3 regions of the Bordetella sp. MIP270_01_BMS genome follow, and region 2 is predicted to be linked to each of the others. Evidence: predicted binding sites of a transcription regulator. Region 2 holds the regulator's gene; each other region holds the start of a gene.
The links. The regulator LexA, encoded in region 2, represses DNA repair genes until DNA is damaged. The targets are predictions, from matches to a motif close to ACTGTATNNNNATACAGT.

Region 1 (9,981 bases), 1.0 Mb from region 2:
ACATCGCGTACCGATTCGCTCATGTGCAGGACCGCGCGACCGTCCTGTGCGTGCACGTGTCGCGACAGCACATGCAGGTTGTTGGCCAGTGCCCGGTCGTAAGGCACGTTTGCAATGTTCTGGGCGACCACGTAGGTGATGGCGACGCTCATGGGCCAGAGCAGGAACAATGGTGCGAGCATCCAGTCGAGGATCTCGCCCAGCAGCGAGCGCTGCGGCGGCGCGAAGCTGGGGCCCTTGGCCCCGCCGCGCATCGCGTCCAGCGCCTCCTGGTTCAGCTTTTCGTGCGCTGCGGGTTCAGTGGGAGAGGTAGCCCGCACCCTGGTCCCGTTCAAGGCAATAGCCCAGCCCGCGTACCGTAATGATCTTCACGCCGCTGGGTTCGAGCTTCTTGCGCAGGCGATGCACGTAGACCTCGATGGCGTTGGTGCTCACTTCTTCACCCCATTCGCACAGATGGTCGACGAGCTGCGTCTTGCTGACCATGCGGCCGCTGCGCGTCAGCAGAATTTCGAGCAGGCTGACTTCGCGAGCGGAGAGGTCGAGCGTTTGATCATCAACAAGCGCGACGCGGCCGGTCTGGTCGAAGACAAGGCGGCCGTGCCTGAGCAGCGTGGCGCCGCCTCCGGCGCCTCGCCGTGTCAGGGCGCGTACCCGCGCTTCGAGTTCGGATAGGGCAAACGGCTTTGCCATGTAGTCGTCGGCGCCGAGGTCCAGGCCCTTGACACGCTGCTCGACGCTGTCGGCTGCGGTGAGAATCAAAACCGGCAGCAGCGAGTTTCGCGCCCGCAGCCGCCGCAGGACTTCCAGGCCCGCAAGTTGAGGCAGTCCGAGGTCTAGAATGAGCAGGTCGAAAGCCTGTGCTGCCAGGGCCGAGTCGGCCGCAATTCCGTCCTGGACGGCATCGACCGCATAGCCATTGTGACGCAACGAGCGGGAAAGCCCGTCGGCCAGGATGCTGTCGTCTTCGGCGATGAGGATGCGCATGCGGTATGAAAGCGGCAAGCCCGGCAGGACGCCGGATGCAGGCATTCTGGCACAGCGCGTACGCATTGCCCACCCGGGAAACCGTGTACAAAAGTGGCGCACTGTGTATATGTACAGTATAATCCGATGCAATAATCGCCGCTGCTGGCGAATTGCGCAGCGTTGCACACTTTCTACCCACGGGACACCACATGAACGACAAATCCAGCAAAGCAGCCGCATCGGAAAAGGCCAAGGCGCTGGCCGCCGCGCTGTCGCAGATTGAAAAGCAGTTCGGCAAAGGCTCGATCATGCGCTACGGCGACAATGAGGTCGAGCACGACATCCAGGTCGTGTCCACGGGCTCGCTGGGATTAGATATCGCACTGGGCGTCGGCGGTTTGCCACGGGGCCGGGTCATCGAAATCTACGGGCCTGAATCATCGGGCAAGACCACGCTCACCCTGCAAGTCATCGCCGAAATGCAGAAAATCGGCGGTACCTGCGCGTTTGTCGACGCCGAGCACGCGCTCGATGTGCAATATGCCAACAAGCTGGGCGTGAACCTGACCGACCTGCTCATTTCCCAGCCCGACACGGGCGAGCAGGCCCTTGAAATCACCGACGCTCTGGTGCGTTCGGGCTCCGTCGACCTCATCGTCATCGACTCGGTCGCCGCGTTGGTTCCCAAGGCCGAAATCGAAGGCGAAATGGGCGACTCCCTGCCAGGGTTGCAGGCCCGCCTGATGAGCCAGGCATTGCGCAAGCTTACCGCCACCATCAAGCGCACCAACTGCATGGTCATCTTCATCAACCAGATCCGCATGAAGATCGGTGTAATGTTCGGCAATCCCGAAACGACCACGGGCGGCAACGCGCTGAAGTTCTATTCGTCGGTACGTCTCGATATCCGCCGTATCGGGTCCATCAAGAAGGGCGAAGAGGTGGTGGGCAACGAAACCCGGGTGAAGGTAGTCAAGAACAAGGTTTCACCACCGTTCAAGCAAGCCGAATTCGACATCATGTACGGCGCTGGCATTTCGCGCGAAGGCGAAATCATCGACTTGGGCGTGCAGGCGGGTGTCGTCGACAAATCCGGTGCATGGTATAGCTACAACGGCACCCGTATCGGGCAAGGCAAGGACAATGTCCGCGAATACCTGAAAGAGCACCGAGAACTCGCCATCGAAATCGAAAACAAGGTGCGCGAACACCAGGGCATTGTCAGCCGTGCTGCCAGCTTCCCGGCCAGCGAAGCCGAAACCGAAGATAGCGCCCAGGCGTGATGCGCAGGCCTGGCTCGGGAGGCTCGCCGCGTGGCGCGCGTCGCGGGCCAGGACGTCATGAATCCGATGACGGCGGCTTCGAAACCCTGAGCCAGCCGGTAGTAGCCGATGCCGACGATGCCCCGCTCGTTGCGTCCAAGCCCCGGGGGCCCAGCCTGAAGGCTCGCGCGGTGGCTTACCTATCGCGACGCGAATACGCACGCAACGAGTTGGCACGAAAGCTCCAGCCGTACGCAGGCGAAGAAGACGAACTCACGAGGGTGCTTGACGCTCTCGAAAAAGAGGGTTGGCTGTCCACCGAGCGCTTTGCCCAAAGCCTGGTGCACCGGCGGTCAGCCAGGCAGGGCACCGCCCGCATCGTCCAGGAACTACGCCAACATGGCGTGGCCGAAGATCAGGTCGCGCAGTTGCGCGACGATCTGCGTGCTACGGAATATCAACGCGCTCTCGAAGTGTGGCGCAAGCGCTACGCTGGCAAGCCCGTCGACCGCTCGGAATACGCGCGGCAAGCCCGCTTTCTGGCGGGGCGGGGGTTCGCACATGAGGTCATCCGGCGAGTGCTCGGCGTTGATCCTGACGACTGAGCGCAGGTCCAACGTGAAGCGGCGGTCTGCGTCTGTTCATTGTGACTGCGGTTGCAGACTGCACCACAGTGCCTGGGACTAGGTTTTTACCGACCGTATGCCCTCCAGTGTCTTGAAGCAGACTTCGCGCGCAATTGCCAGAAAGTCAGTGATATAACGCGCGTCGGTATCTTCAATGCGCACTGCTGCGTATAGCGTCCGCCACACTCCGCCGTGGCCCAGGCGATTCAGGCGCAGCCACCCGTGCTGCAAATATTCCGTCAACGCCCAATTGGGCAAAGCGGCTACCCCACGCCTGCTCGCCACCAACTGCACGATGATAGGTGTCAGCTCCGCCTTTCGCATCGCTGCAGGCTCGACCCCCGCTGGATCGAGAAACGCGGTGAATATGTCCAGCCTCTGTCTGTCTACCGGATACGTGATCAGGGTTTCGTCGGCCAAGTGCTCTGGTTCAATGTGGCGCAATGACGCGAGCGGGTGTGATTCTGCGACCGCCAGTACAAGTTCGTATTTGAACAGCGGCAGGTATTCGATCGCCTCCGATGGTTGAGGATCTGAAGTGATCACCAGGTCAAGGTCCCCGCGAACCAAGGCGGGCAGGGGCGCAAATGAAAATGCCGCCGACAGATCAAGCGCTACTTCGGGCCATTGCCCGCGAAACGCGTCCAGAGCGGGCATCAGCCACTGAAAGCACGAGTGGCATTCGATGGCCATGTGCAAGCGCCCAGTGCGGCCCGCGGCCAGCTTCTGCAGTTCACGCTCGGTGCTGCGCAGCCGAGGCAGCACTTCGTCGGCCAATGCCAACACCCGCAAGCCTGCGGTGGTAAGCCGGGCCGGCCGCGTGCGGCGGTTCAGCAGCGGTGTGCCCAGGCGAGTTTCAAGATCGCGAAGCTGATGCGACAACGCCGATTGAGTCAGATGCAGCCTTTCGGCCGCCTCTTGCAGGCTGCCTCCGTCACGGATGGCCGACAAGGTTTCCAGGTGGCGAATCTCAAGCATACGAGCCATCAACGACAGGTTGCGCGGCGAGCAGTCTGCGTCCGCATATTGAATGAATTATTTTCATTTAATGTATGTCTACATTGATTTTGACGCAATTGATTGTCGGGTGAGAATACCCCATTAGTTGAATTGAACTGAATATACTGGGGTGTTATATGAATATTACGCATATTTTGGGATTTCCGCGCGTCGGGGCTCGTCGGGAGCTGAAACGCGCGCTGGAAGCGTATTGGGCCGGACGGGCGACGGCGCAGAGTCTGGAGCTCGTCGGTCGCGAATTGCGTGCTGCCCACTGGCGACGTCAGGCAGATGCGGGGCTGAAGTATGTAACCGTCGGAGACTTTGCCTGGTATGACCACATACTCGAATGGACGGCCACGCTGGGCGCGGTGCCCCCTCGTTTCGGGCAGCCGCTCGCCCAGCCGGTTGGGCTGGATACGATGTTTCGCATGGCCCGCGGCCGCGCGCCGTCAGGCACGCCCACTGCAGCATGCGAGATGACTAAATGGTTCGACACCAACTACCACTACATCGTGCCTGAACTGGTGCCAGATCAAGAATTCCGCATTGCACGCGATGCGCTGTTCGATCAAGTTCGTGAAGCGCAGGCATTCGGTTATCAGGCCAAACCTGTCATTCCTGGCCCGTTGACCTGGCTGTGGCTGGGCAAGGGAGACGCCTATCCGCACGGGCCGGCAGACGCCGGCAAACTACAACTGCTCGATGCCTTATTGCCCGTATACGAGCAGGTGCTGGCGCGCCTGGCGGAACTTGGTGTCGAATGGGTACAGGTTGACGAGCCTATCCTGGTGCTCGACCTGCCACAGCACTGGCGCGACGCCTACGGTGCGGTTTACGAACGCCTGGCAACCGCGCCAGTGAAGCTGTTCGTCGCCACGTATTTCGGCGGCCTGAAAGACAACATGAGCACGGCGCTGGACCTGCCTGTGGCAGGCCTGCATATCGACGCGGTACGGGATCCCGGTCAATTGAAACTTGTCGCGGATAGCCTGCGGAACGGACAGGTGCTGTCCGCGGGGGTGATTGATGGTCGCAATATCTGGCGCAGCGATCTGGACGCGCTGCTGGCGATATTGGCGCCGGTTCGGGCCCGGTTGGGCCAGCGACTGTGGCTGGCCCCCTCGTGTTCGCTGCTGCACGTCCCGGTCGATCTCGATGCTGAATCCGATCTCGACGCTGAATTGAAGAGCTGGCTGTCCTTCGCGGCCCAGAAGCTCGAGGAGCTTGGGCTGCTGGGACGCGCGCTGACCGACGGCGCGGCGCCGATGGTCGAGCAAGCCCTGGCTCAACAGCGAGCGGCATTGCAGGCCAGGCGCCGATCGACCCGCATTCACAACCCGGCCGTTGGCCGTCGCATGGCCGACGAGGGACGAATCAGCCGCGATCGCCACCCCTTCGCCGAGCGGATCGCGCAGCAGCAGCAGCGGTTGAACCTGCCGCCATTTCCCACGACCACCATAGGCTCTTTCCCTCAGACGGCAGAGATCCGGGCGCTGCGGCGCGATTGGAAGGCTGGCGCGGTGAGTGACGCCGCGTACGAGGCGGCCATTCGAAAGGAGATCGAGACCGTTATTCGATTCCAGGAAAGAATAGGGCTGGACGTCCTGGTGCATGGAGAGCCCGAACGCAACGACATGGTTGAATACTTCGGCGAGCTGTTGGCGGGTTTCGCCTTCACCCGTAATGGCTGGGTCCAGAGTTACGGCTCTCGCTGCGTCAAGCCGCCCATCATTTTTGGCGACGTGGCTCGGCCAGCGCCCATGACGGTGGGCTGGTCTTCCTATGCGCAGTCATTGACCGACAAGCCGGTCAAGGGGATGCTCACCGGTCCGGTGACTATTTTGCAGTGGTCCTTCGTACGCGACGATCAGCCGCGCGAGCAAACCTGCCGTCAGGTGGCGCTTGCGCTGCGTGACGAAGTGGCCGATCTCGAGAAGGCGGGGATACGGGTCATCCAGATCGACGAACCCGCCATCCGGGAAGGTCTGCCGCTGCGTCGCGAAGACTGGCAAGCCTACCTGGATTGGGCGGTGGACTGCTTCCGCCTGGCCACGGCGGGAGCGGCTACCGATACCCAAATACACACTCACATGTGCTATTCGGAATTCAACGACATTATCGAATCCATTGCGGCCATGGACGCCGATGTCATCACCATCGAGACCTCACGCTCGAATATGGAGCTGCTGAAGGCCTTCGAAGACTTCAAGTATCCGAACGACATCGGTCCCGGGGTTTACGACATTCACACACCCAATGTCCCCGACGTGGGCTGGATGGTCGACCTGATGCGCAAGGCCGCAGCACGCCTGCCCCGCGAGCGTTTGTGGGTCAACCCCGATTGCGGCTTGAAAACGCGGGCTTGGCCCGAAACCGAGACTGCGTTGGCCAGCATGGTCGAAGCCGCCAGGACGCTGCGGGCGGCTTGAGGCATGCCTCAGGTCCGGGCAACCGTATGGGCCATGCCGGGGCGGTCCGCGCGAGCCGGTCCGGTCCGCCAGAGCCGGTCCGCCCGAGCCGGTCCGCCCGAGCCGGCCGGTCACGGCCGTCCGTGCCAACCTACACTCACTCAGCGAAGTAGTGCAATAAGCGGAATTCGCTGAAGCGGCCAGCCCGGTCGACAGGGCAGCCAGGCAAGCGGGAAAAGCCGGCACTCGGCGAACTCCACAGCCCCCTGACCCGGCCGACCGGGGCCACCGACCCAGCCACCCGACCGGCGACCCACCGACCGGCGCCCCACCGACCGGGGAGGCGTGCCGGGAGGTGCGCGGCGGGCGGGCGCCGCTGTCTGACGGGCGTGCGGCGGGGACGGGGTTCGGGGGCTGCGTTATACTCCTCAGGATTTGCTGCTTTGCGTCAAGACCCCTGAAGCGCAGGCCCCCTCCATGCCTTTGCCACCGTCCAACGTTTCTCGCCAACCCCTGCATACGCGCACGATACGCGTGCAGTCGTACGAGCGCGACGACGGCCTCTGGGACCTCGAAGCTGAACTCATCGACCTCAAGGCCTACGACTTTCCCAAGCAAAACGGCGAAATTTTCAAGGCAGGCCGCCCGATCCACCACATGCACCTGCGCATCACCATCGATGCGGGGTTCACCATTGTGGCGGCCCAGGCAGCCTACGACGCGGCTCCCTACGAACAGCACTGCACCGCCATCGAGCACTCTTATCAAGCGCTCGTAGGCATGAACCTGCTCAAGGGGTTTCGGCGCCAGGTCAAAGAGCGCTTCGGTCAGGTGGCGGGCTGTACCCACATGACCGAGCTGTCGCAGGTGCTGCCCACCGCGGCGGTGCAGACCATGGCCAACCGCCGGCGCCAGAACAGCAATCCGGACGAGCGTCCATTCCAGTTGAATGGCTGTCATGCCTTGCGCACCGACGGCGCAGTGGTCCTTGAGCACTATCCCAAGTGGTACACCGGGGATAGCGCTGAAGCGGCGACGGGCGCGATCTCCGACACCCCCTCTCTTTCTCATTCGTCCTGACAGGTAACACATGAAAATCCACGAGTATCAAGGCAAGGAACTGCTGAAGCAATTTGGCGTGCCGGTGCCGCGCGGGATCCCCGCATTTTCAGTCGATGAGGCCGTGGCTGCCGCTGAAAAGCTGGGTGGACCGGTATGGGTCGTGAAAGCGCAGATTCACGCAGGTGGCCGTGGCAAGGGTGGTGGCGTGAAACTGGCCCGCTCCATCGAAGACGTGCGCAAGCTGGCCTCCGAAATCCTGGGCATGCAGCTGGTCACCCACCAGACAGGCCCCCAGGGCCAGAAGGTGCGCCGCCTGTACATCGAAGAAGGCGCCGACATCAAAAAGGAATACTACGTGTCGCTGGTCACCGACCGGGCCACGCAGAAGGTCGCCATCATCGCTTCGAGCGAAGGCGGCATGGACATCGAAGAGGTGGCACACTCCACCCCTGAAAAGATCATCACCGAGTACATCGACCCTCTGACCGGCCTGTCGGTGGCACAAGCCAAACAAGTCGCCGAGTCCATCGGCCTGACGGGCGGCTCGGCCGACCAGGCCGCCGACGTGTTCCAGAAGCTGTACAAGTGCTACATGGATACCGACGCGTCCCTGGTCGAAATCAATCCCCTGAACTGCGACAGCAAGGGCAACATCATCGCCCTGGACGCCAAGTTCAACTTCGACTCGAACGCGCTGTTCCGCCACCCCGAAGTTGTGGCCTACCGCGATCTCGATGAAGAAGATCCGGCTGAAATCGAAGCCAGCAAGTTCGACCTGGCCTATATCCAGCTCGACGGCAACATCGGCTGCCTGGTGAATGGTGCCGGTCTGGCCATGGCCACCATGGACACCATCAAGCTGTTCGGCGGCGAGCCGGCCAACTTCCTCGACGTCGGGGGTGGCGCCACTGCCGAAAAGGTGACCGAAGCTTTCAAGATCATGCTCGCCAACAAGGGGGTGAAGGCCATCCTGGTCAACATCTTCGGTGGCATCATGCGTTGCGACGTCATCGCCGAAGGCGTGATCGCAGCGTGCAAGGCCGTCAATCTCAACGTGCCGCTGGTTGTCCGCATGAAGGGCACCAACGAAGAACTGGGCAAGAAAATGCTGGCCGAATCGGGGCTGCCCATTATCAGCGCCGACACCATGGCCGAAGCGGCCACCCGCGTCGTAGCCGCCGTCAAATAAATTGCCAAGGATTCACAAATGTCGATTTTGATCAACAAGGACACTAAAGTCATCACCCAGGGCATCACCGGCAAGACGGGCCAGTTCCATACCCGTATGTGCCGTGAGTATGCCAATGGCAAGGCCGCCTTCGTGGCCGGTGTGCATCCCAAGAAGGCCGGCGAGGACTTCGAGGGTGTGCCCATCTTCGGCAGCGTCAAAGATGCCAAGGCCCAGACCGGCGCGACCGTGTCGGTCATCTACGTTCCGCCGGTGGGTGCCGCCGCCGCCATCTGGGAAGCCGTGGAAGCCGAGCTCGATCTGGTGATCTGCATTACCGAAGGCATCCCCGTACGCGACATGCTGGAAGTCAAGAACCGCATGAAGGCCAAGAACAGCAAGACGCTGTTGCTGGGCCCGAACTGCCCCGGCCTGATCACCCCCGATGAAATCAAGATCGGTATCATGCCCGGGCACATTCACCGCAAGGGCCGCATCGGTATCGTCAGCCGTTCGGGCACCCTGACCTACGAGGCCGTGGCTCAAGTCACCGAGCTCGGACTGGGGCAGTCCAGTGCCGTGGGCATCGGCGGCGACCCCATCAATGGTCTGAAGCACGTCGACGTGCTCAAGCTGTTCAACGACGATCCCGATACGGATGCCGTCATCATGATCGGCGAGATCGGGGGCCCCGATGAAGTCAACGCCGCCGAGTGGGCCAAAGACAACATGAAGAAGCCCGTGGTCGGCTTCATCGCCGGTGTCACGGCGCCTCCGGGCAAGCGCATGGGCCACGCTGGCGCGCTCATCTCTGGTGGTGCGGACACGGCCGATGCCAAGCTCGAAGTCATGGAAGCCTGCGGCATCCGCACGACGCGCAACCCATCCGAAATGGGCAAGCTGCTGAAGTCCGTGCTGTAATTTCGACTCGGCCCAGCCCGGAAAAGCCCGCTACGGCGGGCTTTTTCGTGCGGGCCTCGTTTGCGCCGTAGTCAAATATAATGGCAGCGGTATCCGCTTGCGTCCACAACAAACCGCCGGGGCAATGCACCCGGCACTGGCCGTCCGCTTTGCTCGCGCGACCAACAGCGGCCTGTGCGTCCATATTTCACACCTAGGGGATCACTAGGAAAGAGAGTAATGGAACTTAACTCCGCTGCATTCTGGATAGCTCTTCTTCAAATCGTCTGGGTCAACATCCTGCTGTCTGGCGACAACGCCGTCGTCATTGCGCTCGTCGCACGCTCGCTTCCTCCCACGCAACAAAGAAAGGCCATCGTCGTCGGCTCGGCCGCCGCGATCATCATGCGCATCGTCCTCACTCTGGTCGCTGCAAAATTGCTCTTGCTCCCCTGGTTGAAACTCATCGGGGCACTGCTGCTGGTTTATATCGGCGTGTCCCTGCTGTTGCCTGAAGGCGATGACGAGGGTTCAGGCGGTCAGCAGGGCAGTCTGTGGACGGCCATACGTACCATTATGATCGC
Region 2 (9,981 bases):
TTGATGGCCATGATCAACGATTCGCCTTCCACATAGTTGAAGCTGACGTTCAGATTGTGCGGAACGCGCTGTTCGAGGTCACCATTCAGATAGGTTTCCTCGATTTGCGACAGCCCCGCCCACAGCCGGTCGCGCAGCATGCGGATGCGCTCGTTCTCGGTACCCATTTCTTCGCGGGCCAGGCGAAACGCCTCGCCCATGCCCACGATCTGGTGCGTCGCCAGGGTGCCTGAACGGAAGCCACGCTCGTGACCGCCGCCATGCATCTGCGCCTCGATGCGCACACGCGGCTTGCGGCGCACGTATAGCGCTCCGATGCCCTTGGGGCCATATGACTTGTGAGCCGAGAATGACATCAGGTCGACTTTCAGCTTTTGCAGGTCGATGGCCACCTTGCCGGTCGCCTGGGCCGCATCCACATGGAAAACAATGCCCTTTTCGCGGCAGATCTCGCCCAGCGTCTCGATATCCTGGATAACGCCGATTTCGTTGTTGACCATCATCACCGACACCAGCACGGTATCGGGCCGCAACGCCGCCTTGAACGCGTCTAGGTCCAGCAGACCATCTTCGCGCACGTCAAGATAGGTGACTTCGAAGCCCTGGCGCTCGAGTTCACGACAGGTATCCAGCACCGCCTTGTGTTCGGTCTTGACGGTAATGACGTGCTTGCCCCGCTCCGAGTAAAAATTCGCTGCGCCCTTGATGGCCAGGTTGTCGGATTCCGTAGCGCCGGAGGTCCAGATGATTTCCCGCGGATCGGCGTTGACCAGCGAGGCGACTTCCTTACGGGCATTCTCGACAGCGTCTTCCGCTTCCCAGCCGAATGCGTGGCTGCGGGAAGCGGGGTTGCCGAAACTTTCGTAAAGCCAGGGCACCATTTTGTCGACCACGCGAGGGTCGACCGGCGTGGTGGCCGAGTAATCAAGATAGATTGGACGGTTGGTCATGGAATCTAGGCTCCTGCTTCTTATACGGTGGCGCCTGCGGCTATCGTGGGGCTCGAGGCGGCAGGGGACGCCGTAGCGCCACGCTCTACCCGCACCGCCGAGCAGCCCTGGGCCGCTTGCGAGGCTTCCTGCAACTGGCGCAGACGCTGCTGGTCCACCAGATCTTGCAGGGAGACGGAATCGAGGTAATCGACCATCTTGCGATTGAGGGTCGTCCAGAGTTCATGGGTCATGCACTTGCCCGACTTGCCGTTATTGCCACTGGTGCAATCGTGCTTGCCACCGCAATTGGTGGCATCGAGCGGTTCGTCGACCGCAAAAATGATGTCGGCGACGGTGACGTTGCGCGCCAGGCGGGCCAGCGAGTAACCGCCTCCGGGCCCCCGGACGCTGTCGACCAGCTCATGACGCCGCAATTTGCCGAACAGCTGCTCCAGATAGGAAAGCGAAATGTTCTGGCGCTGGCTGATGGCCGCGAGAGTCACCGGACCGCTGTGCTGCCGCATGGCCAGGTCGATCATCGCGGTGACCGCGAAACGCCCTTTCGTAGTAAGCCGCATGGTGGTTTCCTGTAAGACCGGCAGGCCACCCGAGTGGGCAACCAATACCTGAGTAATTACCTCAAGTATAGCAAATTCCCGAGTAAATTGGTATGGCTTCACAGTCGTAAAAAACCGCGCCGGGGCGCGGTTTTTTGGCTGCGGCAGCCGCCTCAGGCGGCCTGATATTGGGTTGCGCGCTTGCGGACCAGTTCCAGAACGCCCTGACAGGCGTCCTCGAGGTAATCGAGGACCTTGCCAAAACCTTCGGGACCACCATAATAGGGGTCAGGTACGGTCGCTTCTTCGAATTCGTTGGCAAAGCGCATGAGCAGCATCAGCTTGTGCTGATACGCCTTGGGGCACTGTTGCTGCAACGCTGAAAGATTGTCCCAATCCATGGCCAGGATGAGATCGAATTCGCGGAAGTCGTCGGCCGTGACCTGACGCGCAACGCAATGGTTGATCTCGTAGCCACGCTTGCGCGCAGCGGCCTGGGCGCGGGCATCGGGTGCCTCGCCAATGTGGTAGGCGTGAGTACCGGCGGAATCCACACGCACGACGTCACTCAAGCCGGCATCGTTCACCAAATGGCGAAACACGCCCTCTGCGCTCGGCGAGCGACAGATATTACCCATGCAAACGAAAAGTACCTTGGTCATCATGGGTGTAAGTCTGAGGGAAAACCCGGAATATAGCAAGTTTTTTTTGCAATTGCGCATGCGTGCAGGCGCAAGCGGCCGGGATAATATTTTTCTATCTTATCAATAGATTAGCTTAATTATCTAAGGTTTTACTCGATGTTTTTTTCGTCCAAGACGTAACACATTCGAGGTTTTGCCCGCAATGCAGCACCGGCCCACGCACCGCCCCGCTTTGGGGCGTGAAACGCTGCATTGGGGGGCACGATTCGGCCTCGTTCAACGGCCAAAACGTCAGAGATCGCCTCCGAGCAGCACCCTCTGCTTGAGCGCGTTGAGCGCGTCGCGGGCTGCGGCCGCCTGCTCGAATTCCAGATTTCGCGCATGGTCGGTCATGAGCTTTTCGAGGCGCCGGATCTCGCGAGCCATGGCTTTTTCGTCGACCAGCAATTCGGGCGCCACCGCCGCTTCCAGGGTATCGTGGCGCACCGGCGCGACAATGCCGTCGATAAGCTCGCGCACCGCTTTATTGACGCCCCGCGCCGTAATGCCGTTGTCGATATTGAACTGAAGCTGTTTGTTGCGGCGGCGCTCGGTTTCGTCCATGGCGCGCCGCATCGACGCCGTAATGGTGTCGGCGTAGAGAATGGCATGGCCATTGAGATTGCGCGCCGCCCGTCCGATGGTCTGGATGAGGCTGCGTTCTGAACGAAGAAAGCCCTCTTTATCGGCGTCCAGGATGGCCACCAGAGAGACCTCCGGGATGTCCAACCCCTCGCGCAGCAGGTTGATTCCGACCAGCACGTCGAAGGTGCCGAGCCGCAGGTCGCGGATGATTTCGACGCGCTCGACCGTATCGATGTCGGAGTGCAGATAACGCACCCGCACCCCGTGCTCGGCAAGATAGTCGGTAAGATCTTCGGCCATGCGCTTGGTGAGAGTAGTGACCAAGACGCGCTCTTGCGCCGCGACCCGAAGTTTTATCTGCCCAAGCAGGTCGTCGACCTGCGTGCGGGCGGGCCGGACCTCGACCAGGGGGTCTACCAGACCAGTCGGCCGAACCACTTGCTCGACCACATTGTCGGAATGCTCTTGTTCGTACGCCGCAGGCGTGGCCGACACGAAGACGCACTGGCGCATGCGGGATTCGAACTCTTCGAGCCGCAAGGGCCGGTTGTCCAGTGCCGAGGGAAGCCGGAAGCCATATTGCACCAAGGTTTCCTTGCGCGCGCGATCCCCTCGGAACATGCCGCCCAACTGCCCGATGGTGACGTGGCTTTCATCGATGAACATGAGCGCGTCTGCGGGCAGGTAATCGATGAGCGTGGGCGGCGGCTCGCCCGGCGCAGCGCCCGACAGGTGCCGTGAATAGTTTTCGATACCCTTGCAGAAACCGAGTTCCTGCAGCATTTCGAGGTCGAACCGCGTGCGTTGCTCGAGACGCTGCGCTTCCACCAGCCGGCCTTCGGCGGTGAGCAGTTTAAGACGGTCGCGCAGCTCTTCCTTGATGGTTTCGATGGCGCGCAGGACCGTATCGCGCGGCGTCACATAGTGCGAGCCCGGGTAAACGGTAAAGCGCGGCACTTTCTGGCGCACGCGCCCTGTCAGCGGGTCGAACAATTCGAGCGATTCGATTTCATCGTCGAACAGCGTCAGCCGTACCGCCAATTCGGGGCTTTCGGCCGGGAAGATGTCGAGCGTCTCGCCCCGCGCGCGGAACGTGCCCCGAGTGAAGTCGGCGTCGTTGCGCGTATATTGCATGGCGACCAGGCGCGCCAGCACTTCACGGCGCGAAATGCGGTCTCCGGCGCGCAGGATCAGCACCATGGCATGGTAGTCGCCCGGGTTGCCGATGCCGTAGATGCACGAGACGGTGCCTACGATGATGGTGTCGCGGCGCTCGAGCAGGCTCTTGGTGGCCGACAGCCGCATCTGCTCAATGTGCTCGTTGATTGACGAGTCTTTCTCGATGAACAGGTCGCGCGTGGGGACGTAGGCCTCAGGCTGGTAGTAGTCGTAATACGAGACGAAATATTCAACGGCGTTCTTGGGAAAGAACTCGCGCATTTCGGCATACAGCTGCGCGGCGAGCGTCTTGTTGGGCGCCAGCACCAAGGCAGGCCGGCCCAGCCTGGCGATGATGTTCGCCATGGTGTATGTCTTGCCCGACCCCGTCACGCCCAGCAGGGTCTGATACATGAGGCCATCCTGAATGCCCTGCGCCAGGCTCGCAATCGCCGTGGGCTGGTCGCCCGCCGGCGGGTACGGCTGGTACAGGTGGAAGGGGCTGTCGGGAAAATCGACGAATCCAGGAGCGGTCATGCTAGACTGTCTCAGGGTAAACCCCCCATTATCCACAGCACGCGCCCCCGCGTCCACATACCCTTACTGAACCCCATGAGCTCTCTTTTCGATTCCGTCGAACTTGCGCCGCGCGACCCCATCCTGGGTCTGAACGAACAGTACAACGCCGATACCCGCCCCGGCAAAGTCAACCTGGGCGTGGGCGTGTACTACGATGATGACGGCCGCATTCCGCTGCTGGCAGCCGTGCGCAAGGCGGAAATTGCCCGCATCGAGGCTGCTGCCGCTCGGGGATACCTGCCCATCGAAGGCATCGCCGGTTACAACAAGGGGGCCCAGGCCCTGCTGCTGGGCGCCGATTCGCCCCTGGCCGCCGAAGGCCGCGTTCTCACCGCGCAGGCGCTAGGCGGTACGGGCGCCCTGAAGATCGGCGCCGACTTCCTGCAACAGCTGCTGCCGAATTCCAAGGTGCTGATCAGCAATCCCAGCTGGGAGAACCATCGTGCGCTGTTCGAACGCGCCGGGTTCACGGTCGACACCTACGCCTATTACGACGCCGCCACGCATGGACTGGACTTCGATGGCATGCTGGCGTCTCTGCAAGCAGCCCCTGAACAAACCATCGTGGTATTGCACGCCTGCTGCCACAACCCCACCGGCGTCGATCCCACCGCCGAACAGTGGCAACAGATCGCCCAGGTGGTCAAGGCCCGCAACCTTGTGCCCTTCCTGGACATCGCCTACCAGGGTTTCGGCGCCGGCCTCCAGGAAGACGCGGCCGTGGTGCGGCTATTCGCCAGCCTGGGCTTGACGATGTTGATCAGTTCGTCATTCTCGAAATCGTTTTCGCTGTATGGCGAGCGCGTCGGCGCGCTTACCGTGGTCGCAGGCAACCAGGACGAAGCGAAGCGGGTGCTCAGTCAGCTCAAGCGCGTCATCCGCACCAACTACTCCAACCCGCCCACCCACGGCGGCACGGTGGTCTCAACCGTGTTGAACACGCCCGAGCTGTACACCCTGTGGGAACAGGAACTGGCCAGCATGCGTGATCGCATCCGCCTGATGCGCAAGCAACTGGTCGAGAAAATTGCAGCGGCCGGCGCCACCCAGGATTTCGGCTTCGTCCTGCAGCAGCGGGGCATGTTCTCGTATTCCGGCCTGACGTCCGCCCAGGTGGACGTATTGCGTGAGCAGCACGGCATTTACGCCGTCGCCAGCGGGCGCATCTGCGTCGCTGCCCTGAACAGCCGCAATATCGACACCGTGGCCGAGGCCATCGCCGCCGTGATCAAGCAATAATCGAATCGTCTGTGCCCGCCAAAGGCCCGTCCTCCCGGACGGGCCTTTTGTTTTGCGTCGTCCGCTCCCGGCTCCTCCCCAGGTTAGCCCGTGCGGGCCCATTCGCCGTGCGCGCGAGCGGTCACTTCGAAACCGCGTCCGTGGGCCTTTAATGCTGACGACTGAAGGGCATACAGCAGCCGCTGACTTCACCTGAAAACTATCTTCTTGCCGCCGCGCTTCGCCTGGGCCTCGACGTTGCCCGCCCCGCGCATCTGACGTAACGCGGGGCAGCAAATCGCTGCAGTATGTCCTTCCGCCCAATGGGAAGCGGCCATGCCAGCCTTATCGTGCCCTTGTCCGGTCCACGCCTCCGATGCCGCACTCCGCTCTGGACAATTGCCGCCGTCTATATCCTGCGAGCGCTCGGCGCCTAGAACCGCAGGCTCGCAACCATCGCGCTCACTTGCTTTTTTGTCCAGTGTCGTCCAGAATCGCTGCTGTATATCCATACAGTCCGCATTACGGATCATCGCCATGGCCACCAAACTCACCACGCGTCAGCAGGAAATCCTGGATCTCATCCGGCTTACGGTGGCACGCACCGGCTTCCCGCCCACGCGCGCGGAAATCGCACGCGCCCTGGGGTTTCGGTCTCCCAATGCCGCGGAAGATCATCTGAAGGCGCTCGCGCGCAAGGGCGCCATCGAGCTGACCGCAGGCGCGTCTCGTGGCATACGCCTGAACGACCCTGTGGATACCGCCGCGTCGGGCACCGCTTCGTCTGCGTCCGGGCTCACCGGCATGGTCGACGCAGTGGGGCGCCTGCTGTTGCCTCTTGTGGGCCGTGTGGCAGCCGGCAGTCCTATCCTGGCGGCAGAACACGTCGAACGCGAAATCGGAGTGGACCCCGCCCTGTTCGAGCAAGCGCCCGACTATCTGCTCAAAGTGCGCGGCATGAGCATGCGCGATGCCGGCATACTTGAAGGCGACCTGCTCGCCGTCAAGCGGGCGGCAGACGCTCGCAATGGGCAGATCGTCGTTGCCCGCCTGGGCGATGATGTCACCGTCAAGCGATTGCAGCGTTCAGGGGGTCGCGTCGAACTTCTTCCGGAAAACCCGGACTTCTCACCCATTGTCGTCGACGGCACGCAAGAGTTCGCGCTTGAAGGCATTGCCGTGGGTCTGATACGCACCCAGGCGTTGCATTGATTCGCGCTTCCCGCCCCGGCCACTGCGCAACCCGGCAGTGTCCCGGCGATGTAGCCGAACATCCGCGACGCCGGACTGTCTGATTCCGGCCAATTCATGCGCATGTTGCGAATCACGCTGGAACGCAGTCCGCCCACCGGACCTTGCCCGTAGACCCCGCCCGGGCAGAATTTCAGCCCGCACTGGACGAGCGCCATACCGAGTTGTGCCACGCCGCCCAGACCTCGCAATCAAGTTGGATTTGCAGTGCAAGCGCGCGCCGTCCAACCGTTATGGCGCAGCTGGCCACCCTACCGCGCCAGCGGAACAAATAAAAAAGGGCGTCTCGCGACGCCCTTTTTCATGGCGCTTGCACGCCATGCGGATCAATCCTAGTGCTTGAAGACCGGATCGCTCGAAGCCGGCTCGGCCGGCTTGGCGACGAGGGGCTCCTTGACCGCTTCGTCTTCGGCCAAGGGCTCGGGCTGACGCTCAAGCGCCAATTCAAGCACCTTGTCGATCCAACGTACCGGCACGATTTCGAGCTGATTCTTGACGTTGTCGGGGATTTCCGCCAGATCTTTGACGTTTTCTTCAGGAATCAGGACCGTCTTGATGCCGCCCCGATGCGCCGCCAACAGCTTTTCTTTCAGACCGCCGATGGGTAGAACCTCGCCACGCAAGGTGATCTCGCCCGTCATCGCCACGTCGGCGCGTACCGGAATCCGAGAAAGCGCGGACACCATCGCGGTGGTGATGGCAATACCGGCAGACGGGCCGTCTTTGGGCGTCGCACCTTCCGGCACGTGCACGTGCATATCGTGCTTTTCAAACACGCTGTCGGCAAATCCCAGGCGTCGAGCGCGTGATCTGACCACCGTACGGGCGGCCTCGACCGATTCCTTCATGACGTCGCCCAGCGATCCCGTGCGCTGGATCGTGCCCTTGCCAGGCATATCGGCCACTTCGATTGTGAGCAGATCGCCACCGACTTCCGTCCAGGCCAGGCCAGTCACTTGGCCGATCTGGTTTTCTTTCTCGGCCATGCCAAACGTGTAACGACGCACGCCCAGGTAATCGCTGAGATTCTCGGCACTGACGTGAACCGGCGCCAGCTCGGCCGGCTTGCCTTCGGCCTTGGCCTTGTCGGCTTTCGCCAGCAGTTCCTTGACCACCTTGCGGCAGATCTTGCCCACTTCGCGTTCGAGTGCCCGGACGCCCGCCTCGCGGGTGTAGTAGCGCACGATGTCGCGCAGCGCCGAATCATCCACGGTCAGTTCGGAATCTTTCACGCCGTTGTTCTTCATCAGCTTGGGCAGCAGATGGTCGCGGCCGATATGCACTTTTTCGTCTTCGGTATAGCCCGAAAGCCGAATCACTTCCATGCGGTCGAGCAGCGCGGGGGGAATGTTCAGCGTGTTGCTGGTTGCCACGAACATGACGTCCGACAGGTCGAAGTCGACTTCGATGTAGTGGTCCTGGAAGGTATGGTTCTGCTCGGGGTCCAGCACCTCGAGCAGCGCCGACGAGGGGTCGCCCCGGAAGTCCATGCCCAGCTTGTCGATCTCGTCGAGCAGGAACAGCGGGTTGCGCACGCCGACCTTGCTCATGTTTTGCAGGATCTTGCCCGGCATCGAACCGATATAAGTGCGGCGATGCCCGCGAATTTCAGCTTCGTCGCGCACGCCGCCCAGCGCCATCCGCACGAACTTGCGATTCGTGGCACGCGCAATGGACTGCCCCAGCGAGGTCTTGCCCACACCCGGGGGCCCGACCAAGCACAGAATGGGCGCCTTGACCTTGTCGACGCGCTGTTGCACGGCAAGATACTCGAGAATGCGCTCTTTCACCTTCTCGAGGCCATAGTGATCGTCGTCGAGAACTTTCTCGGCGTTGCCTATCGAGTTGTTGATCTTGCTCTTGCGCTTCCAGGGCAGGTTGATAAGCGTGTCGATGTAGTTGCGCACCACCGTGGCTTCGGCGGACATGGGCGACATCAGCTTGAGCTTCTTGAGTTCGGCATCGGCCTTCTTGCGCGCCTCTTTCGGCATGTGCGCGGCGATGATCTTCTTCTCAAGTTCTTCGATGTCTGCGCCCTCTTCGCCCTCACCGAGTTCCTTCTGGATAGCCTTGACCTGTTCGTTCAGGTAGTAGTCGCGCTGGCTTTTCTCCATCTGCTTCTTGACGCGGCCACGGATGCGCTTCTCGACCTGAAGAATGTCGATTTCCGTTTCCAGCTGCGTCAGCAAGCCTTCGAGGCGCTCGGAAGTGCCCAGAATTTCGAGCATTTTCTGTTTCTGCTCGAGCTTCAGGGGCAGATGAGCGGCGATCGTGTCGGCCAGGCGGCCGGCATCGTCGATGCCAGCCAGCGATGTCAGGATCTCGGGCGGGATCTTCTTGTTCAGTTTCACATACTGCTCGAACTGAGCAACGATGGCGCGACGCAGGGCCTCGGTTTCAGACCCCTGCATGGCATCGGGTGCCACCGGGGTCACCTGGCAGACAAAATGCGATTCAGCATCGTCGATGCTGTCGATGCGGGCACGCTGGGTACCCTCGACCAGCACCTTGACGGTGCCGTCGGGCAATTTCAGCATCTGCAGAATACCGGCCACGCACCCGATCTCGTAGACGTCTTCGGGCGTGGGGTCATCTTTTCCGGCGGACTTCTGTGCCACCAGCATGATGCTCTTTCCGGCTTCCATGGCCACTTCCAGCGCCTTGATCGAGCGCGGACGGCCGACGAACAGCGGAATGACCATGTGCGGGAACACCACCACGTCGCGCAAGGGCAGCAGAGGCAGGTCGATGGGCTCTGAAGGCAGGGTCTGGCTGGCAGACATAAATGATTCCTTGGTAAGACTCGGCGTATCGGTAACGGACCTGGGCAGCGAGACCCTTTTATCCGTATCGGCTACGTCTGATATGGGAACGATAGCCGAAAAATCAAGCCGCCGGCATGGGCGCAACCGGTATAGGCAAAAAAACCCGTTACAGAACGGGTTCTTTTGCTTCAGTTATGCCGCTGCGCCTCGTACCTGGCTGCGCGCCGGCTTATCTGGCGCGGCCGCCTCGTCG
Region 3 (9,981 bases), 200 kb from region 2:
TAGATGTATTGAATGACTTCTTCGCGGCGCTGGTGCTCGAAATCGACATCGATGTCGGGCGGCTCGTTGCGCTCTTTGCTGATGAAGCGCTCGAACAGTGATTGGCTCTGTTCGGGGGATACCGAAGTGATGCCCAGGCAATAGCAGACGACTGAATTGGCGGCCGAGCCGCGCCCCTGGCACAGGATGTTCTGGCGGCGTGCATATTGCACGATGTCGTACACCGTGAGGAAGTACGGCTCGTATTTCAGTTCGGCAATCAGGGCCAGTTCTTTTTCGATCTGGGCCACGACGGTTTCGGGAATGTCGCCGCGGTAGCGGCCCCGCGCACCCGCATAGACTTCCTGGCGCAGGTAGCTGGCGGGGGTGGCGCCGGGCGGCACGATTTCATCCGGGTATTCGTAGCGCAGTTCCGACAATGAAAAGGTACATCGCCGCGCAATGGCCAGTGTCTGGGCCAGGGCATCGGGCGGATACAGGGCGGCCAGGCGCATGCGGGTGCGCAGGTGCTGTTCGGCATTGGCCTGCAGGTCATAGCCGCATTGCGCCACGCTGCGCTTGCTGCGTATGGCGGCCAGGGTGTCGTGCAGCGGTTTGCGTGAACGCAGGTGCATCTGCACGCAGCCCAACGCCACCACCGGCAGCCCGCTGGCCTGCGCGGCGTGCTGGACGGCCGCGCGGTGCAGGTCGTCGCGCGCATGATGCAGCAGGGTCAGGCCTACCCAGGCCCGGCCGGCGAAGTGCTGCGCCATCCAGCAGGCCTGTTCGGCCAGCACGTCGGCGTCGACGCCGACGGGAGGCGCCAGGATGGCCAGGCAATCGGGCATGCCGCGCAGATGGGCGTGGGCCGGTCCGGGTGCGGCAATGTCGTCGGCCATCAGGCGGTATTCGCCCTTGGGCGCGCGCGAACGCGCCAGGGTGATCAGTTCGGAGAGATTGCCGTAGCCTTGGCGGTTCTGCGCCAGCAATACCAGTGTCAGGGGCGGCGTGTCGGGACCGCGTTGCAGGGCCAGGGTGCTGCCTATGATGAGCGGCAGTTTGCAATCCTGGGCAGCGACGTGCGCGCGCACCACGCCTGCCAGCGAGCACTCATCGGTGATGGCAAGCGCGGTATAGCCCAGTTGGGCGGCCTGCCCGACCAGTTCGGCGGGATGTGAGGCGCCCTGCAGGAACGAGAAGTTCGACAGGCATTGCAGTTCGGCATAGCCCGGCAGCAGGTTGGACAAAGAAGGCGTCGCCATCATGCATAGCGCCCATGCAGGAACCAGCGGGCGTGTTCGGTGTCGCGTTCGCGGTAGATCCAGTAGCGCACGGTGGCGGCATCTTCAGCCACGAAATAATCGCGCACCGTCAGGGGGGCGTCCCACCAGCCGCTTTCGATGCGTTCGGGGCCGCGCACCAGCCGCAGCGCCTGCCCGGCATAGACCGGCCGATGCCCCGCTTCCTGCAGCAGGGTCGGAGGGTCGAGCAGCCAGAAAGGCCGGTCGAGCGGGCCCGGGCCGGTGTCAGCGCCGGCAGGACCGTCTTGCGCGGCCTGCCAGCCGTTGGCGGCCTCGGGGCGATGGTCAGCCACGGGATGCGCATGCAATACGCGGTGGCGGCCCAGCCGGGCGCTGAGCAGATCGAGCAGCCGAGCGTGTTCGGCCGGCGTGCCGCCGGGCTCGGGGAACAGGCAAGTGCTGGCGGCCGGCTGTTCCACCGTGTCGTCGACGCTGAGCACCAGCGCGATGACTGGCGCTTCCAGTTGCAGTCGGCCGAGTTTTTCGCGTAGCAGATCGAGCAGGTGCGATTGCTGCCAGGCGGGCTGGGCCAGGCTCAGGGGCAGGGCGGTGGGAGGGCGTGCGCGCCGGCCGCGTTCGTGTTCGAGCAGCAGGTTGAGATGCTGCACTGCACGCCGCCTGGCTGCCAGCCAGCCGCATAGCGGTTCGAGCAGGCGGCGGGTCCAGGCCAGCACGGCGTCGGCGTGCTCGATGTAGTCGGGCAGTTCCAGGCGTTGATGAAAGCGTGCGGGCGGCTGGATCCAGGCATGGCATTCCGGGCGGGAGCCATAGGCGGCATCGAGTTCCTGTGTCAGCGTGGTGCCGCAGCGCCGTTGCAGGCCGGCGCGAGGCAGGCGGCGCAGGGCGCCCAGGGTGTGGCAGCCCAGGTCGTTGAGCCATTCCAGGCGCGGCTGGGCGCTGGGCAGCAGGGCGCAGGGCAAGACATCGAGCCGGCGCGCGAGCGTGGAGGTTTGCAGGACGCGGCGCGGCGTCTGCGCACGGGCGTGGTGCGCCAGCAGCCAGGCGCCCTGCGCGGTGGGAGCCATGCCCAGCCGGGCGTGCAGGTGCATGGCGTGCAAGGTAGCGGCCACGCGCCGATGCAAGGCGCGCGGGCCGCCAAAATAGGTGAGGCTCGCGCCTACCTGCAGCAGCAGGGTATCGGAGCCGGCCAGGGCGATGTCCGGCGTGTATTGAAGCAGGGCCAGCGCCGTTTCTTGCAACAGGTGATGTTCGGCGGGGGCGTCGCGGCCTAGCAGCGGAATATCGGGCGCCAGGGCGGCCGCGCCCGCGCGGCGCATGCCGGACCGCAGCCCGGCGGCGGCCGCTGCGGGTGTCAGGGCGGCGATGCGTTCTTGTTCCAGTACCGCAAAAGCCGCATCATGAGGCCATTGCGGGCGTGCGGCGTCCAGCGGCAGGCAGCGCAGGAAGACGGCGATCCAGAGGGGCATGGCGAGGGGGTACAGAAGCCGGCAGCGAGGCAGGCTCGAAGACAATATGTAGCGGTTCGGCGCAGGCCGGGCCGCGCCGTTTCAGGATATGGACCGACAGCCCACCCGGAGCGGGTGCAAGGGCCAGCCGCAGAGGCGCGGGCGAAGCCTGTTGCGCGGCCGTGGCCGGACGCAGCACGAAACACAGGGTGTCGTGCCCCTGGGCCGCCAGGTGCAGGCGGCGCAGCGCTTCGGGTTTTACCCGTGGCAGCCAGCACAGCAGGGCGCCGCAACTGCCATGCTTCAGGATCTGTTCGGCGGCCCACAGGGCGTCGGCGGGGCGTTCGGGCGCGACCCACAGCAGTTGCCGCGGGTCCAGGCGCCAACCCTGCCAGCAGGCCAGGTGCGGCACATGGGGGGGCTGTACCAGCGCAATGACATGGCGGCGGTCGAGCTGGGCCAGGGCGGGCTGCAGCAGGCGGATTTCACCGATGCCCGGATGGGGAGCCAGCAATTCGACCAGCGCCCCTTGCGGCCACCCGCCACCGGGCAGCTGCGCGGACAGCGCGGCATGGCCGGTAGGGACGCCACGCTGGGCGCCGCGCGCCAGTTGCGTGGCGCGCCACAGGGAGGGGTGGATGTGTTCGGGTTGCATGGGGTATCGATATCTACTGTACAAATATACAGTATTTTGGGCGAGGCCATCCCGGTTTTGCAGATGCCATGCGCCTCCCGGCGCTCTACAATGACCCATACCCCCGCCCGCCGCCCCAGGCCCCGTCATGTCCCACAGCGCAGCCCTCGAATTCCTTCCGCAGACCGAGCCCAAGCAGTTGTTCATCCTGCTGCACGGCGCGGGCGACGCGCCCCACGACATGCAACCGCTGGCCCAGGCGCTGCGGGCGGCGTTTCCGCAGGCCGCCATTCTGGTGCCGGCCGGTTTCCAGCCCTGCGACGCCGCCGCCCATGGCCGCCAATGGTTCTCGATAAGCGGCATCAATGAGCACAACCGCGCCGAACGCGTCGCTGATGCCATGCCGGCGCTGGTCGACTACATCCGTGCGGCCCAGGCACGGCTGGGCCTGCTGCAATCCGATACTGCGCTGGCCGGCTTCTCGGAAGGAGCCATCATGGCGCTGGAAGCCGTGCAGGCGCACGATGGGCTGGCCGGCCGCGTACTGGCTTTTTCAGGGCGCTACGCCGAGTTGCCCAAAAGCGCACCGCAATACACCACCATTCACCTGCTGCATGGCGCCGACGATACCGTCATGACGGTATCGCACACCCAAGCCGCGCAGGCCCGGCTCGATGCGCTGCATGGCGATGCCACCATCGACGTGGCTACGCGGGTGGGCCATACCCTGCACCCCGCGCTGATCCAACGCGCCATTGAACGGTTGCAGACCTGCGTGCCGTTGCGCAGCTGGGAAGCGGCCCTGGGCCTGAACCAGGCGCCGCCGCAGGGTTCCACACTGCATTGAGCTGCAGGCCAGCCGCCTGAAGCAGGTTCAGGACTGCCCGCTGGCGATGATGACCAGCGCACGGGCGGTCTTGCGCCCTTCAGCGCTCAGGCTGTGAGGCAGGTAACCGGGGAAGCGCACGCTGTCGTCGCGCTCCAGCAGTACGGTATGTTCGCCGAACTGTACCCGTACCCGGCCTTCCAGCACGAAGATCAGTTCGTCGCCAGAATGGTGTGCCACGGTGTGTTCGCCCTGCATCCCCACCTGCACCACCATCACCGACAGGCCGCTGTTCGGGGCGCCCATGGTGATGGCTTCGTAGGCATGTTCGCGGGCGTCGGTAAGCGGCGAGGTCAACCGATGGCGCTCGCCGGAGCGCACGATATGGATTTCGTCCTTCGGGTCGGTTTCACCGAGCAAGGCCGATATCGACGTGTTCAGCGCCACCGCCACAGTGTGCAGCGAGCCTACCGAGGCCGATTTTTCACCTCGTTCCAGACGCGACAGGAAACCTTTATCGAGCTGGGTGAGTTCCGACAACTGGGCCAGCGTGAGTTTGCGGCGACGCCGCATGGCCCGTATGCGCAGTCCCACCTGCGGGGCATCGGGAGCGGCGGCGATCGGGGACAGCGGGCGTTTCGGCGGCATGGAAGGGCGGGTCAGACTGGCGAAGGCTGCATGATGCCATTTTTGCGCGCAGGGGGCAGGGCAGGACTGCGGGTTTTCCCCGATTTGAACGGAGGGGCAATTGTTTGTACTTTAGGCAACGAGTTGTCTATAAGGCAACATAAAACAGAAGGCAGTCCACGCTGCCTCAGCCATTACCAGGATGATGTTGATGTCGGAATACGCTTCCCAGGACAAGGACGCATTGCGCCGCCGCGTCGATCGCGAGATCGAAGAGCGCGCCACGCCCCAGGCAACCTGGACCTCGGCCCAGAAAATGGCGCTGGCCTGCCGCATGCTGGCCGCGCAAGGCCATTGGCACGGCGGCCTGGCCGGCCAGATCACCGCGCGGGGCGACCAGCCCGGCACCATCTGGACCTTGCCGTTCGGCATGGGCGCCGACGAGGCTCGCGCCAGTGAACTGATTCTCATCGATGAAGACATCAATCCGCTGGATGGGAAGTCCCTGCCCAATCCGGCCAATCGCTTCCACGCCTGGATATATCGCCACCGCCCCGAAGTGCAGTGCATCGTGCACACCCATCCGCCGGCTGTCTCTGCCTTGTCGATGGTGGGCGAGCCGCTGGTGGTGGCGCACATGGATGCCACCCCGTTCTTCAACGATTGTGCCTACCTGGCCGAGTGGCCGGGCCTGCCCATCGGCGACGACGAGGGAGAGATCATCTCGGCCGCGCTGGGCGACAAACGTGCCATCCTGCTGGCCAACCATGGCATGCTGACCGCCGGCAAGTCCATCGAAGAAGCCACCGTCATGGCGATCTGGCTTGAACAGGTTGCCGCCTTGCAACTGCGCGCCCGCGCCATCGGGCCGGTCAAGCCGGTGCCGGCCGAACTGGCCCGCGAGTCGCACGATTTCCTCGTCAAGCCCAAGATCCTGGGGTTGACGTTTGCCTACTTCGCCCGTCGCGTCCTGCGCGAGGCGCCTGACTGCATCGAATAAGGAGCCGTGCCATGCAACGACGTCGATTCCTGACTCTGGCGGGCGCCGGTGGCGCCGCGCTGGCCGCGCCGGCCGTGGCGCAGGATGCGCCGGTGGTCAACTGGCGCATGCCCAGCAGTTTTCCCCGTTCCCTCGATACGGTATGGGGCGCCGCTGAATTCCTGTGCGCACGCGTCGCCGCGCTGACCGATGGGAAGTTCAATATACGGCCGTTCTCGGCTGGCGAAATCGTCCCGCCGCTGCAGGTGCTGGACGCGGTGCAGAACGGCACCACCGAATGCGGCCATACCGCAGGCTTTTACTATGTAGGCAAAGCGCCCGCGCTGGTGTTCGATACCGGTGTGCCGTTCGGCTTGACTCCACGCCAGCACATGGCCTGGGTATTGCACGGCGGCGGCGGGCCCCTGCTCGACGAGCTGTATGCCGGCTTCAACGCCCTGGCCATTCCCTGTGGCAATACCGGCGCGCAAATGGGCGGCTGGTTTCGCAAGGAAATCAACAGCCCCGCCGACTTGAAGGGGCTGCGCATCCGCACGCCGGGCCTGCTCAGTATGGTGTATGAAAAACTGGGGGCGATTCCCCAGCAGGTGGCGGGCAGCGACATTTATCCCGCATTGGAAAAGGGCTCGCTGGATGCCGTGGAGTTCGTGGGCCCCTACGACGACGAGAAACTCGGTTTTGCCAAGGTGGCGCAGTTTTACTATGGCCCAGGGGTGATGGAGCTGGGCGCGAACCTGTGCCTGGCCATCAATCGCAACAGCTGGGACAAGCTGCCACCGCGCTACCAGGAAGCGCTGCGGGCGGCCAGCGCATTGGCCGCCGACGACCTGCTCGCGAAGTACGACGCCAATAACATCCCGGCGCTCAAGCGCCTGGTGGCGCAGGGTGTGAAGCTGAAGTCCTGGCCGCCGGAGGTGATGCACGCCATGCAGCAGGCCACGCGCGATGTGCTCGAAGAATACGCGGCGAAGAACCCGGCCTTCGCCAAGGTGCTGGCGTCGTGGCGCGCATTCCGCAGCGACCAGCTGCTGTGGGCCAGCGTCAATGACGGGGCAGCCGAAAACTACCTGATGGCCACCCGTCAGAAAGGCCTGTAAAGCGGGCCCCGCCTGGCCGCTAGCCTGTGCAGTCTGCCCAGCAATTGGGAGTTTCGTACAGGCGCACGCGCGCCAGGCGCAATTGCGCGCCGTAGTGGCCGTGATAATGCGGCGCCAGAACGCCGAAGATGACCCGCGCCAGATTTTCGGCGGTGGGTATGCAGTCGAGCACCACGGTCTTGTGGTCAGGCATGCTTTCAAGAAACCCGCGCACCGCCGTATCGCCGCGATAGACCAGGAAGGCGTGGTCCCAGGGGTCGACGATGTGGCGCTTGGCGATGGCCTTGATCTCGGAGAAGTCCATCAGCATGCCATTTTCGGATTGCCCGGGCGCATCGATGACATCGCCCGACAGCGTCACTTCGAGGACGTAGCGGTGGCCATGCAGGTTTCGGCACTGGCTGCGATGGTCGGGAATGCGATGGCCAGCGTCGAATTCCAGCTTGCGGGTCACCGAAATCATGCCCGCCCCGGCACGGCAGAGTAGCGAATCATGGAATGCCTATGTATTTGTGGGTTTGCAGGCTGAGCCGCCATTGCGGGTGCTGCATGCAGTACTGCACAGCCTGCTCGGTATGCGTGGCGCGCCGAGGGCCGTCCATGGGCTGCAAGAAAAAGTGCTGGAAGTCGAGATGGGCGTAGGCTTCGGGACGGGCGTCGAGCTGGGGGTAGACCAGCTTCAGCTCATTGCCGCGTTCGATGACGACCTTGTTGCGGCCCTTGGGGCTGACGCAGATCCAGTCGACGCCCTCGGGCGCGGGCAGCGTGCCATTGGTTTCGATGGCCGCCATGAAACCGTGCGCATGCACGGCCTGTAGCAGGGCCGCGTCGAGCTGCAACAGCGGCTCGCCGCCCGTGAACACCACATAGCGGTCTTGCGTGCCTGGGCCCCAGGTGGCGGCGATGGCATCGGCCAGCAGCTGCGCGGTGGCGAACTTGCCGCCACCCGGCCCATCGGTGCCGATGAAATCGGTATCGCAGAAGGTACAGGCGGCGCTGGCGCGATCGGCTTCGCGGCCCGACCACAGGTTGCAGCCGGCAAAGCGGCAGAACACGGCTGCCCGCCCGGCGTGGGCACCTTCGCCCTGCAGTGTCTTGAAGATTTCTTTGGTGGAGTAAGTCATGCAATGGCTGCGGCACGGCGCCGGCCTGATCCAAACCGCTATTTTACCGGCATGGCGCGGGTCGCGCCGGACGGCGGCCTGGCGTAGACTGGCGGCCTATGTATTACGTTCAAGACGACCTTTACCTGGACGAGCGCGATATCGAGTTCGGCATGATCCGCGCGCAGGGGGCGGGGGGCCAGAACGTCAACAAGGTGTCCAGCGCCGTGCACCTGCGCTTTGACGTGCGCGCCTCCAGCCTGCCCGCGCACATCAAAGAGGCGCTGTGCGCGCTGGCCGACCGCCGGGTGTCCAAGGATGGCATTATCGTCATCAAGTCGCAGGCCTTTCGCAGCCAGGAGAAAAACCGCGGCGAGGCCCTTGAAAGGCTGGCCGAGATGGTGCGAGCCGTGGCCCAGCCGGCCAAGACGCGCCGCCCCACGCGCCCCACGCGGGCGTCGCAGCGCCGCCGCGTGCAGCGCAAAGTGTTGCACGGCGAAGTCAAGCGCCTGCGCGGCCGGATCACCGATGATTAATACCCGGCCTGCTCAGGTCCCAGGCAATGGGGGGGCCGCTTCGTGAAAGCGCCGGCCCGCCAGACGTATCTGCGGGTACTGGCCGCACTGTATGCGGCGTGGTGGGTGGCGCTTGCCATTCACCCGCACAACCGTGCCGACTGGCTGCTCGAAAACGCGCTGGTATTGCTATTTGCGGCCGTGCTGGGCATCACGCGCCGGTGGTTCGCGTTTTCGCGTGTGTCCTACACGCTGATTTTCCTGTTCCTGTGCCTGCATGCGGTGGGTGCCCACTACACGTACTCGCACGTTCCCTACGATGCCTGGTGGCGCGCCCTGACGGGCCATGGCCTGAATGAAACGCTGGGCTGGGACCGCAACCACTTCGACCGCCTGGTGCATTTTTCCTACGGGTTGCTGTTGGCCTACCCGATCCGCGAGGTTTTCCTGCGCGTGGTGGAGGTACGCGGATTCTGGGGCTACGTTCTGCCGCTCGACGTGGCGCTGTCGACCTCGGCCTTGTACGAACTGATCGAATGGGGCGCCGCAGAGGTGTTCGGCGGCGAGCTGGGGGCAGCCTACCTGGGCATGCAGGGCGACATCTGGGACGCACAGAAAGACATGGCGCTTGCCGCAGCAGGCGCCGGTATTGCCATGCTGCTCACCGCATTGGCCAACTGGCGCGCGCGACGCGACCTGGCGCGCGAGTGGGCCGACAGCCTGAAGCCGTCTGCGGCCGGGCACCCATGAGGCAGGCCAAGCCCGCTTGATGCGCAGGGCCGTGGATACAGTGGGCTTCGCGCTCAGGCGTCCCACCGGAAGGTGACGCGCGTGGCCCCTTTCCCCGACACCGAGACCTGGCGCGTCTGTTCGTTGTCTTTGAAGCGGGCCGATATGGTGTAGCGGCCGTCGGGCAGTTTGACGAGCAGGTAAGGCCCCTGGGCAGTGGTGTCGAGCACGGCCGACCCCTGGGCGTCGGTGATCACGACACGCACGTCCGCGAGATAGGCGCCGCCATGCACCGAGGCAAAGGTCAGTGCCAGGGGATACTGGCTGCTTGCGGCCTTGATCGCTTCGGATTCGTCGTAGCCGAATCCGCCGGTCAGGAATTGCACCGCGCCTTGTTGCTGAACGGGCGGCAGGGCGCCGGCGGCGGGCTGCGCGCCGGCCGGCACGGTGCCCAGGGCCAGGCTGGCGGCCGCCAGGACGGCGGCCAGGCGCATCGGGTGAAGGCAAGCTTGCATGAGCGTGGCTCCAGATATCCCGGCACCTGCCGCGGCCGGGTCTGCGCGGCCGCTCCGTCGCCACGGAGCGAGTGTATGGATCTGATGATATTGCGGACGGGCCGAATGTCCCGGCACAGGATGCAACCGGTGTTTCGGCAGGTGTCCGGCTTGCTGGCGATCGGCCAGCCGGCTCGGCGGGCGCTCGGGATACCGTCTCAGCGCTTGCGGTGTGGATCAGCGTCCGGCTTGCTGGCCGCCGCCGGATTC

Region 1: a site for LexA is predicted at 1,088-1,105, ahead of recA (recombinase RecA). Genes of this name have one in related genera too.
Region 3: a site for LexA is predicted at 3,357-3,374, ahead of imuA (translesion DNA synthesis-associated protein ImuA). Genes of this name have one in related genera too.

Annotation. Positions count from the first base shown of each region.
Region 1 covers NZ_CM143297.1:26,338-36,318, forward strand. Annotated here, with positions in the region: gene ACV17W_RS00145 (sensor histidine kinase N-terminal domain-containing protein) at 1-182, opposite strand, end outside; gene ACV17W_RS00150 (response regulator) at 298-987, opposite strand; gene recA (recombinase RecA) at 1,179-2,252, shown strand; gene recX (recombination regulator RecX) at 2,252-2,836, shown strand; gene ACV17W_RS00165 (LysR family transcriptional regulator) at 2,915-3,835, opposite strand; gene metE (5-methyltetrahydropteroyltriglutamate--homocysteine S-methyltransferase) at 3,994-6,288, shown strand; gene ACV17W_RS00175 (DUF2889 domain-containing protein) at 6,745-7,347, shown strand; gene sucC (ADP-forming succinate--CoA ligase subunit beta) at 7,358-8,518, shown strand; gene sucD (succinate--CoA ligase subunit alpha) at 8,537-9,418, shown strand; gene ACV17W_RS00190 (TerC family protein) at 9,638-9,981, shown strand, end outside.
Region 2 covers NZ_CM143297.1:1,037,288-1,047,268, forward strand. Annotated here, with positions in the region: gene ACV17W_RS04775 (IscS subfamily cysteine desulfurase) at 1-950, opposite strand, end outside; gene iscR (Fe-S cluster assembly transcriptional regulator IscR) at 971-1,510, opposite strand; gene ACV17W_RS04785 (low molecular weight protein-tyrosine-phosphatase) at 1,663-2,154, opposite strand; gene uvrB (excinuclease ABC subunit UvrB) at 2,425-4,452, opposite strand; gene ACV17W_RS04795 (amino acid aminotransferase) at 4,528-5,733, shown strand; gene lexA (transcriptional repressor LexA) at 6,250-6,924, shown strand; gene lon (endopeptidase La) at 7,296-9,746, opposite strand; gene clpX (ATP-dependent Clp protease ATP-binding subunit ClpX) at 9,921-9,981, opposite strand, start outside.
Region 3 covers NZ_CM143297.1:835,059-845,039, reverse strand. Annotated here, with positions in the region: gene ACV17W_RS03865 (error-prone DNA polymerase) at 1-1,241, opposite strand, end outside; gene ACV17W_RS03860 (Y-family DNA polymerase) at 1,241-2,707, opposite strand; gene imuA (translesion DNA synthesis-associated protein ImuA) at 2,637-3,341, opposite strand; gene ypfH (esterase) at 3,469-4,167, shown strand; gene ACV17W_RS03845 (helix-turn-helix domain-containing protein) at 4,195-4,794, opposite strand; gene ACV17W_RS03840 (aldolase) at 4,985-5,773, shown strand; gene ACV17W_RS03835 (TRAP transporter substrate-binding protein) at 5,785-6,870, shown strand; gene queD (6-carboxytetrahydropterin synthase QueD) at 6,890-7,333, opposite strand; gene queE (7-carboxy-7-deazaguanine synthase) at 7,362-7,994, opposite strand; gene arfB (alternative ribosome rescue aminoacyl-tRNA hydrolase ArfB) at 8,093-8,509, shown strand; gene ACV17W_RS03815 (DUF2238 domain-containing protein) at 8,552-9,238, shown strand; gene ACV17W_RS03810 (carboxypeptidase-like regulatory domain-containing protein) at 9,292-9,732, opposite strand; gene ACV17W_RS03805 (NRDE family protein) at 9,949-9,981, opposite strand, start outside.